2 linked regions of the Draconibacterium halophilum genome follow. Each later gene encodes a partner of the first gene's protein in a complex. Links are inferred from orthologs where the notes say so. Each region holds a gene or a part of one and is shown on either strand. Other genes may lie near its edges.

Region 1 (5,674 bases):
TTGCGGCTTTGTTTAACAAGAAGGCAAAACTGTTTGTTGCCGGGCGTAAAAACTGGAAAGCGCAGCTTCGTTCGGCTGTCGACAAAAATGCCTCGTACATTTGGTTTCATTGTGCTTCGCTGGGCGAATTTGAGCAGGGACGACCGGTACTGGAGGAAATAAAAAAACAGTATCCCAACTACAAGATAATACTAACTTTCTTTTCGCCATCGGGCTACGAAATCCGGAAAAACTATGAAGGTGCTGATATTGTTTCGTATTTACCAATGGATACCAAAACGAATGCACAGGATTTTATTCGTCTGGTTCGTCCCAAAAAAGTATTCTTTGTAAAGTACGAATTCTGGTACAACTACATTACGGAACTCAAAACACAGGAGATTCCATTGTATATTATCTCGGCTATTTTCAGAGAAACCCAGCAGTTTTTTAAATCTACCCCTGGGGAAAATGGTACAAAAAAATACTACACAGTTTCGAGCACATTTTTATACAGAACGAAACCTCAGCCAAACTTCTTGAACAGATCGGCATTAAACATTTCACCATTTCAGGCGATACCCGTTTCGATCGCGTGGCAGAAATTGCCCGAGGTGCAAAAAAATTTGAGATTGTGGAAAAGTTTAAGGGAGAAAACGTAACCCTTATTGCAGGAAGCACCTGGAAACCCGATGAAGAGCTGCTTGCAGCGTTTATTAACAACAACAGTAATGTGAAGTACATTATTGCTCCGCACGAGGTTGCACCCGCAAATATCAACAGAATTCAGGAATTGTTAAAAAAACGGGCGATTTGTTTCAGTAAAGCCGATATTTCCGATATCGATACCTACGATGTGTTAATAATTGATTCCATTGGTATTTTATCATCGTTATACCAGTACGGAAACATTGCATACATAGGCGGTGGCTTTGGTGTTGGGATTCACAATATTTTGGAAGCTGCCACTTTTAAGCTGCCTGTTTTATTTGGCCCCAATTACCTCAAATTTAAAGAAGCTGTTGATCTGGTAAACGAAAAAGGAGCATTCCCAATTCAAAATTTTTCGGAGCTGGAAGCTTTACTGAATAGGCTCCTTAACGACAAAAAGAGCCTGCAAAAAGCTTCAGAAATCTGTAAAAAATACATAGAAAATAATGTGGGCTCTACAAAAATTATCATAAATAAAGTTTTTAACAAAAAGGAATAAGCAGCACGCTTTTTGTTGGCAAAATATTCTTCGAAAAATTGAATTTTTACAAGTAATATTCTGTTAACAAAAATCTCCATCGTACAATACAAATTTTCAGTTTTGGTAAACTTTTTTCGACTATCAAACACCTATCCTCCTGTGCCACTGCCTCATAACAAATCAAAGTTGATAACTTTTAATTAATTAAGCCTCAAATAAATTCTAAATATTTGTTTTCTGTCCTATCTTGCATTACACAATTTGTTGTGATGGACATCTAAGAAATTCGAATATACATTCTTATAATATTTAATACACTTACAGGAAAAAAATGGCAGTAAACGAAGTATCCGTAAAAGCCCCGGCAGGCAAAAAAATTTACTCTCAGGATGAAGCAGTAAACGCCTCGCTCGAGTACTTCAGTGGAGACGATTTGGCAGCAAGAGTTTGGGTGAACAAGTACGCCCTTAAAGATTCGTTCGGAAATATTTTTGAGCTAACACCGGACGACATGCACCATCGACTTGCAAAAGAAATCGCACGCATTGAAGAACGCTACCCAAACCCTTTAACCGAAGACGAAATTTATGGCGTTTTAAAAGATTTCAAACATATTGTTCCACAAGGAGGACCAATGACCGGCATTGGAAACGACTATCAAATAGCGTCACTATCCAACTGTTTTGTTGTTGGCAACGATGGTGATTCCGATTCGTATGGTGGGATTATGAAAATTGACCAGGAACAGGTGCAATTGATGAAACGCCGCGGAGGAGTGGGTCATGACCTGTCACATATTCGTCCTAAAGGTTCGCCGGTAAAAAACTCGGCTTTAACATCAACCGGAATCGTTCCGTTCATGGAGCGCTACTCGAACTCAACACGCGAAGTTGCTCAGGACGGACGCCGTGGTGCACTTATGCTTTCCGTTTCGATAAAACACCCGGACTCGGAAAGTTTTATCGATGCTAAAATGGAACATGGCAAAGTAACCGGAGCCAACGTATCGGTAAAAATCCAGGATGATTTTATGCAGGCCGTTGAATCAGGAACACCTTATACGCAGCAATACCCAATCAATGGTAAAGCGCATTACACCAAAAGCACCGATGCAGGTAAAATTTGGAAAAAAATTGTAAAAAATGCCTGGAAATCGGCTGAGCCCGGAATTCTTTTCTGGGATACGATTATTAAAGAATCGGTGCCGGATTGTTATGCCGACCTCGGTTACCGCACAGTTTCTACCAATCCTTGTGGCGAAATCCCGTTGTGTCCTTACGATAGCTGCCGCTTATTAGCAATCAACTTATACTCATACGTAGAAAATCCATTCTCGAAAGATGCGAAGTTCAATTTCGAATTGTTCAAAGAACACATCCATTATGCACAGCGCATTATGGACGACATTATCGATCTTGAACTGGAAAAAATTGATGCCATTATAGAAAAGGTTGAAGATGATCCTGAAGCAGAAGATATTAAATTCACAGAAAAAAATCTTTGGGAAAGCATCCGTCGCAAAGCCGAAGAAGGCCGCCGTACCGGAATTGGTATTACTGCCGAAGGCGACATGCTGGCGGCATTAGGATTACGCTATGGTAGCGACAATGCAACTGACTTCTCAGAAGAAATTCATAAAACTATTGCCATTGAAGCTTACCGTTCATCGGTACACCTGGCAAAAGATCGTGGAGCTTTTTCTATTTACGATGCAGAGCGTGAAAAGAACAATCCGCTGATCAACCGTATTAAAGATGCAGATAATGGTCTTTACGAAAAAATGGTAAAATACGGCCGTAGAAATATTGCTTTGTTAACCATAGCACCAACCGGAACAACCAGTTTGATGACACAAACAACATCAGGCATCGAACCTGTTTTCCTTCCTGTGTACAAACGCCGCCGAAAAGTAAATCCAAACGACAAAAATGTTCGTGTTGATTTTATTGATGATATTGGCGATCACTGGGAAGAGTACATAGTTTTTCATCATCACTTTAAAACCTGGATGAAAGCGAATGGCTACGATACCACTCGCAAATACGCTCAGGAAGAATTGGATAAGTTGGTTATGGAGTCGCCCTATTACAAAGCTACATCAAACGATGTTGACTGGCTGAACAAAGTTCGGATGCAGGGAAAAATCCAGAAATGGGTAGACCACTCGATTTCGGTTACCATTAACCTGCCTGCCGATGTAAAAGAAGAGTTGGTTGGAGACTTGTATTTCCAAGCCTGGAAGAGCGGTTGTAAAGGAGTTACCGTTTATCGCGATGGCTCACGCTCGGGCGTTCTTATATCAAACGATGATAACAAGAAAAAAACAGAAGACGGCTCATTTCCGCTAAACCGTCCTGACAAGCTGGAAGCCGACGTTGTACGTTTCCAAAATAATAAGGAAAAGTGGATTGCTTTTATTGGATTAATGGATGGCAAACCTTACGAGATTTTCACTGGTTTGCACGACGACGAAGATGGAATTTTACTGCCTCGCTCGATAACCAAAGGTTATATTATTAAAAGCTGGGAAGGTGAAGATTCGCGTTACGATTTCCAATACATCAACAAACGTGGTTACAAAACCACTATTGAAGGTTTGTCGCACAAATTCAATCCGGTATTCTGGAATTATGCCAAATTAATTTCGGGAACCTTGCGCCACGGCATGCCCATTCATAAAATTGTTGAGCTGGTAACCAGTCTGCAATTGGATAACGAAACCATTAACTCGTGGAAAGCAGGAGTTGCACGTGCACTGAAGAAATACATTCCGGACGGAACAATTGCTGATGATGCAAAATGTGGCGAATGTGGATCTGACGATGTAGTATACCAGGAAGGCTGTTTGACCTGCCTGTCTTGTGGCTGCTCAAAATGCGGATAATAAATTCGAACAAACTATACAAAACCGGAATCGATATCGATTCCGGTTTTTTTTGCACAAAAAATGCCCCACCGAAAAACGATGAGGCATTTACATCTACTATAAAATCTCTTAAGCTTCTATCATTGCTTTGTAAGCATCGGCATCCATTAAACTATCTAGTTCTGATGCATCAGCCACTTTAATTTTAACCATCCACCCTTTTTCATAAGGATCTTTGTTTACCAATTCCGGATCGTCGGCCAAATCTTCGTTAAACTCAGTAACTTCTCCTCCAACCGGCATAAACAGATCAGAAACCGTTTTCACTGCCTCAACTGTTCCAAAAGTTTCGCCTTTGTCTAACGTTTCACCTTCCGTTTCAATTTCAACAAACACAACGTCGCCCAATTCTCCCTGAGCAAAATCAGTAACACCAACAACAGCCACATCTCCCTCAACACGTACCCATTCGTGGTCTTGCGTATATTTCAAATCAGCTGGAATATTCATATTTTTAGTTTTTAATTATTTAAATCGTATCGGATGAAACTTGCCTTTACATTTGTCTTTCTTTCAAATTCGCCTGGCGTACTTCACATTGAAAAATTATTCATGATTTTTGCCAAAATTAAAACATTTTACTGAAAAACATACCCCTTACGCCCATGCATTTACGTGATTTTTATCGCATTTTGTTTTCAGGGGTCTAAAATATGTGGTGCTTTTTGTATAATTGCAAAAATTGTTACAACAAATGTATTCAAAAAAGATCAATTCGCCCGAAGAGCTTAAAATTGCTGCAAAGGAGTTAATTACAGCATTTAGTGACGACCGTGTGTTTGCATTTTACGGAAAAATGGGGGCTGGCAAAACAACCTTCATCCAATCGATTTGCCGGGCACTGGGATCGGACGACAACGTTACCAGTCCTACTTTTGCGCTGATAAACGAATACAACACCGCCGATCTTGAATCCATTTTTCATTTCGACTTTTACCGGATAGCAGCTATTGAAGAAGCGTTCGACCTGGGTTACGAAGACTACATTTACAGCGGAAGTTACTGTCTGATTGAATGGCCGGAAATGATTGAACCGCTGCTTCCGGAGAAAATGGTTGAGGTAAAAATTGAAGTTCAGGAAGATGATACGCGCCTGATAACAGCGCAGGAAATTTAGTTTCTGAATACCACATTCTACTTCCGACTTATTTTTTTTTGAAAACTCCCCTTTTGCTTGTAAATTGGTGCTGTTGAATTCATCAGAATTATACATAAATTCCAACCATGGAAAAAGCAAAAGAAAAGGTATCGATACCAAAAACCATGCTTCTGCCCAAAGAGGAGATGTTGGAGGTAAAAAGCAAGGGCAGAAAAATGAAAATTGGCGTTCCTTCCGATTTATCCAAAGTTGAATACCGGGTCCCTTTATCGCCGCAAGCTGTTGATTTACTGGTTTCTTACGGCCATGAAATTTTAATTGAACGCGACGCCGGAAAATCAGCCAGCTACACCAATGAAGATTACCAAAAAGCCGGAGCTACTATTGTTGAAACAAAAGAAGAATCTTTTCAGTGCGACATTATTTTACGCATCGCACCTTTTGATTGCGATGAAATTGATGCCCTGCGCGGCAACCA
Region 2 (5,158 bases), 670 kb from region 1 along the record:
GGGCAGCATTTGTTTTCTTCATTGCAAAATAATTTGAGCACAAAAGTTGAAAAATTTACTCGCCTGGGCAAATGAACAATCCAATAAAAATATCCCTTTTATGTCAAGTTTAGTAGGTAGTCCGTCATGCTGAACTCGTTTCAGCATCTTTCACATTTAATTTCAAGCGATTTGAAAAAAAGACCCTGAAACAAGTTCAGGGTGACGTCCTGATTGTGATTATTTGCAGACATTCAAATCCAATAAAAACCCAATATCTCTGCACTCAGCAAGCGTTAAAGAATCTGAAATATTTTTTCAAAATAAAATATTAATTAGCTTTACGTACTGTTGATATAAATAGATGTACAAGAATAACATATACGGAAAAGAATGGCACTGGCGTAACGTGAAAATGGAAACACGAGATGCTGCTTATTTTTTTCTGCTATAAACTGAAAAGGGATTTGCTGCAAGCGTGTGGCAAATCCCTTTTTATTTTTTTGGGCTGATAAGGAAAAGGAATAGATTCCTCGCTTTGCTCGGAATGACATTTTACTTCGTGTTTTTGGGAGTTTAGCAGGCGGTTTGCCGCCTGCTAAACTCCTTCGCTCTATAAAAGCTTGTCACTCCGAACCTAGTGAGGAATCTAAAAAATGCATACATAAACCAATAAAATAACAGATTATGACACGTCAAAAAAAGATCTTTCTCGAAGAATCGGAGATGCCCAAACAATGGTATAACCTGGCTCCCGATCTGCCATCGCCATTAAACCCACCACTTGGCCCTGATGGAAATCCTGTAGGCCCGGAGATGCTGGCTCCGGTTTTTCCGATGAACCTGATTGAGCAGGAAGTTAGCCAAGAGCGCTGGATTGATATTCCTGAAGGAATTCGCGAGATTCTGGTACAGTGGCGACCAAGTCCGCTAATTCGTGCTTACGAACTGGAAGAAGCACTGGGAACTCCGGCAAAGATCTATTATAAAAACGAAGGTGTTTCGCCTGCCGGTAGTCATAAACCCAATACAGCTGTGGCGCAAGCCTGGTACAACAAAGAGTTTGGAATTAAAAAACTTACCACCGAAACCGGAGCCGGCCAGTGGGGATCGGCACTTTCTTATGCCTGTGCACAATTGGGCGGCATTGAATGCAAAGTTTTTATGGTTCGTGTCAGTTTCGATCAGAAACCTTTCCGTAAGATGATGATGGAAACCTGGGGCGGCAAGTGTATTGCAAGTCCAAGTACCGAAACACAAGCCGGACGTGATATTTTAGCACAGTTTCCTGATACACCGGGAAGTTTGGGAATTGCTATTTCAGAAGCCGTTGAAGCAGCTGTTACCGATCCTACCGGAGGTACTCGTTACTCGTTGGGTTCGGTGTTGAACCACGTAATGTTGCACCAAACTATAATTGGTTTGGAAGCCAAAAAACAGCTGGCAAAAGTGGGCATTAAAAACCCTGATGTAGTTATTGGCTGCTGTGGTGGAGGTAGTAACTTCGCCGGACTCTCGTTTCCGTTTATGTACGACAAAATTCATGGTGCCGACATCCAGATTATCGGAGCAGAACCATCGAGCTGCCCAACTTTAACAAAAGCACCCTTTATTTACGATAACGGCGATGTGGCACAAATGACTCCGCTTTTGGCGATGAACAGCCTGGGTCACAACTTTGTTCCCGCACCAATTCATGCAGGTGGTTTACGATACCACGGAATGGCGCCGCTGGTAAGTGCTGCCTTGCGAGATGGTTTAATGGATGCGGTAGCTGTTCACCAAAGCGAATGTTTCGAGGCCGGATTATTGTTTGCCAAAACTGAAGGTATTATTCCTGCGCCGGAAACAACACACGCCATTGCTGCTACCATCCGCGAGGCTAAAAAAGCCAAAGAAGAAGGAAAAGAGAAAACAATCCTGTTCAACTTTAGCGGTCATGGTTTGATGGACCTTGTTGGTTACAACAAATACATAGGTGGTGAATTGCACGATTACGAATATCCGGAATCGGAAATTGCAGCTAACCTGAAAAAACTTGAAGGATACCCATTACCAAAATAGGAAGATTGGAGAATTAGAATATTGGAATGGCGCACTGCAGTTTTGTGGTGCGCTTTTTCTTTACTCCTTTTAGAAAAAAGCATAAATCAACTCTTCGTTATCAGTTCCCATTAAATCGCGAATATCCTCATAGAAGTGTGGTTTCCCAAGCAACAAAGCAGATAATTCAGTAGCGTAAGGTTCAACAAAATAATTGCCATGTAGGTTGGCGTTTTCAATATGGCCCTTCTTCACTTCTAAATAGATTTCCAGTGTCCGTCCGTCAATTCCCGCCTTATTGGTAAAAGTGTATTTTGGCGAGTAGCCCCAACGCCAGTCCCAGGTTGTGAATTTTTCGTCAACCAGCTTTTTTATGGCTTCCTCATCATCTGCAGAAATCGTATAACTTTCAGCGCCATCCTTTTTCAATTGCACGTTAATCAGAAAATCTATAAATGCCTCAATATCCAGTTCGTTTTTCAGGAACGGAGCAATATTAGCCACTTTGCTTCGGTTCGACTGCACCGCTTTGCTTGTGTATTTCCCGGGGATAACTTTTATACTATTTCCCAGGTTTTCCAGATCGGAGTTAAACAACAAGGTACCATGATGCAAGACACGATTTTTAAAAACATGCTCTGCATTTCCCGATATCTTTAACCCTTTAATCAGCAAATCGTTTCTCCCGGATGTTGTGGCTTCAATATCCAGTTGGGCAAGTGCTTCCACAACGGGTTCCGTAAACTGTTTAAATGAAATCTCTGCCGGACTTTTAACATTTTTAATAAAGGCAAAATTTACATTTCCTGCATCGTGATAAACGGTTCCCCCACCCGAAATACGGCGTGCAACAGTTATATCGTTTTCGCGCACATAGCGGTAATTTACTTCGCCCAGCGCGTTTTGGTGTTTACCTACCACAACCGTTTTATCGCTTTGCCAAAGCATAAAAATATCATCATCGAAATTCTTTAACAGGTACTCTTCGGTAGCCAGGCAGTAGAAAGGATTGTTGTTTTTAAGTACGATACAAAGCATATTTAAATTTTTACATTTTGCGATTTACAAAATGTAAGTTACAAAATGGAACATTCTTTTGTATAAAATATTATTAACGGATGAAAACTACAAGAATTAAAGGTTCCTCATCATTTTTTCCAACTTTCTTCGTTCTTATTTCAAACCAAAAAAAATTAACTTAACAACTTGCTTCCTGTAGATTTGTTTCGTCAAATCATAAAATTAATTAAGATGAAAACAACACACGTATTTTTTGGAATTATTATTTTCCTTTTGTTCGTGGGACCAATCAATGCACAAACAATTCAGAACCAAGAGGGAGAGGCTCAGGAACTCACTTTGGTTAGAACAAATAATTCGATCAGATTAAATGGCAGCTCTGAAACCCGGGAACTTCAGGTTGAAGTGACGGAAGAAGGTTGTTATTTTAACTTAGACATTGATGCAAACGTTGAAAAAGGGAGTATTAAAATCGAAATATATGACCCCGTGGAAGGAAAAAGGGTGTTTTCTCAACCGGAACAACAAAGGATAAAGAAACTTCTGTTACGCTTAAAACAGATGATAAAGGTGCACAAAAGAAAGAATGTACTGAACGTGTTAGCGGAGAGATTATGCAACGAAATGCATTATCGGGTGTATGGACTATAAAAATTATACCTAATCATACGTTTGGGGTAGTAACATTTCGCAATCAACAATCTTCGAATACGCAAAATGAAAAATCAAAGAGTTCGAGATGATCAGCAAATGTAAACAGGTAAAATATTTCTATTTAATCATTACATTTTTATCCTTTGCTTCACTAAAATCAAATGCAGACCGTATTGAAGGGAAACTGAATGTTGATACTACCTGGAACCGGATTGTTTACCTTTCTTTGATCTCCGGTTTCGATCAATTAAACACCATGTCGAACCAAATGATTATTGATAGGGCTGAGATTGATAAGAATGGAAAGTTTTCGTTCATGACCACTTATCTTCCAGCTGATAATCGATTGTACCGTCTGCATCTTTCAAAAAAAGGAGATCCTCCGGCATCACTAATTATTGGTGGAAAAGATGAAAACCACATTTTCTTAATTGCCAATAGCGAGTCAGATATCTTCTTTAACTGCAAGCCTTCCGAGACCTTGTTTGGGAATGTGGATATTAAAAATTCTCCTGAAAGCCGGCAATTAACTGAAGTCGATAAAATAGCTTTGTTTTTTGACACCGTGAGTTTTAGCAGATCATTTTTAAAGCGTGAACTTGTAGAAAACGCGTTGTACGAAAAATTACGACAATTTGCTGATACCTGCAGCTTCCCTTTGGTGGCCCTCTATGCCATTTACAAGAGTAATTTCGAGTTTCATGTTGAAACTAATCCTGATTTCTACATCCGTTTTCTTGAAAAATGGGAAAAAGAACGATCTCCTTATTTCAATGAATTTAGAAAGAAAGTATATATAAAGCGAAACAGGAACTATTATCCTGCACTATTTGGAATTTCAGGGCTGCTACTCGGAGTTTTATCGATGAGTTTCATTTCAAGGCTATTAAAAAAACCATCAAAAAATGTACTTCAGGAACTAACCATTCAGGAGAGAAACATTTACACCATGCTTCAAAAAGGCAAATCAAACAAAGAAATATCCGATGAGTTGAGTATTAGCCTTAGTACTGTAAAATCTCATGTTAACAATATATTTTCAAAGCTTAAAGTAAAGTCGAGACGAGAAATACTAAATTCCTGACGGCATAAAAAAACCACCCGTCAACCGACGGATGGTTCATATATAGCATATTGCTAATTCACGGGTTTAACCTAACATTTTAATTCCCAAAAATTCTAAAACGTCAAAAACCGCCTCTGCTCTCAGAGGCGGATTCAATCTTAAGTTACTACAACCTTTAGTTAGAAGATTGCAGCTTTATTTTAATATCGTTCTTGTTAGCTTCAACATTTACAACTTCCGATTTTTTCTCGTAAGAAATATAAGTTGTAACCACCTTGTATTCTCCTGGTTTTACTCCTTCAAACGAGAAATTTCCATCAAAATCGGTGTAAGCTTTTTTGTCAGTTCCTTCCAGCTTTACTTCAACACCTACAAGCGACTCCCCTGATAATTCGT

What was found. The genes of interacting proteins can lie anywhere in the genome.
Region 2: the proteins of gcvH (region 1) and G0Q07_RS03240 are in contact, whole or in part, in a crystal structure (PDB 3A7A), measured with the Escherichia coli proteins. The link is inferred for Draconibacterium halophilum from one-to-one orthologs.

Annotation. Positions count from the first base shown.
Region 1 is NZ_CP048409.1:150,106-155,779, forward strand. The notes cover bases 2,858-5,674. They hold gcvH (glycine cleavage system protein GcvH), read right to left. Parts: upstream 4,548-5,674; coding sequence 4,167-4,547; downstream 2,858-4,166. Other genes in these bases: G0Q07_RS00430 (adenosylcobalamin-dependent ribonucleoside-diphosphate reductase), read left to right, coding at 2,858-4,055; tsaE (tRNA (adenosine(37)-N6)-threonylcarbamoyltransferase complex ATPase subunit type 1 TsaE), read left to right, coding at 4,792-5,214; G0Q07_RS00445 (alanine dehydrogenase), read left to right, coding at 5,322-5,674. Outside these bases: G0Q07_RS20115 (3-deoxy-D-manno-octulosonic acid transferase), read left to right, coding at 1-641; G0Q07_RS20120 (3-deoxy-D-manno-octulosonic acid transferase), read left to right, coding at 614-1,189; more of G0Q07_RS00430, read left to right, coding at 1,503-2,857. UniProt on the Escherichia coli protein: The glycine cleavage system catalyzes the degradation of glycine. The H protein shuttles the methylamine group of glycine from the P protein to the T protein.
Region 2 is NZ_CP048409.1:823,118-828,275, reverse strand. Bases 1,087-3,995 are described here. They hold G0Q07_RS03240 (lipoate--protein ligase), read right to left. Parts: upstream 3,061-3,995; coding sequence 2,113-3,060; downstream 1,087-2,112. Other genes in these bases: G0Q07_RS03230 (helix-turn-helix domain-containing protein), read left to right, coding at 3,782-3,995; G0Q07_RS03235 (hypothetical protein), read left to right, coding at 3,274-3,693; G0Q07_RS03245 (TrpB-like pyridoxal phosphate-dependent enzyme), read left to right, coding at 1,087-2,043. Outside these bases: ybaK (Cys-tRNA(Pro) deacylase), read right to left, coding at 1-22; more of G0Q07_RS03245, read left to right, coding at 667-1,086; more of G0Q07_RS03230, read left to right, coding at 3,996-4,780; G0Q07_RS03225 (carboxypeptidase-like regulatory domain-containing protein), read right to left, coding at 4,938-5,158. UniProt on the Escherichia coli protein: Catalyzes both the ATP-dependent activation of exogenously supplied lipoate to lipoyl-AMP and the transfer of the activated lipoyl onto the lipoyl domains of lipoate-dependent enzymes.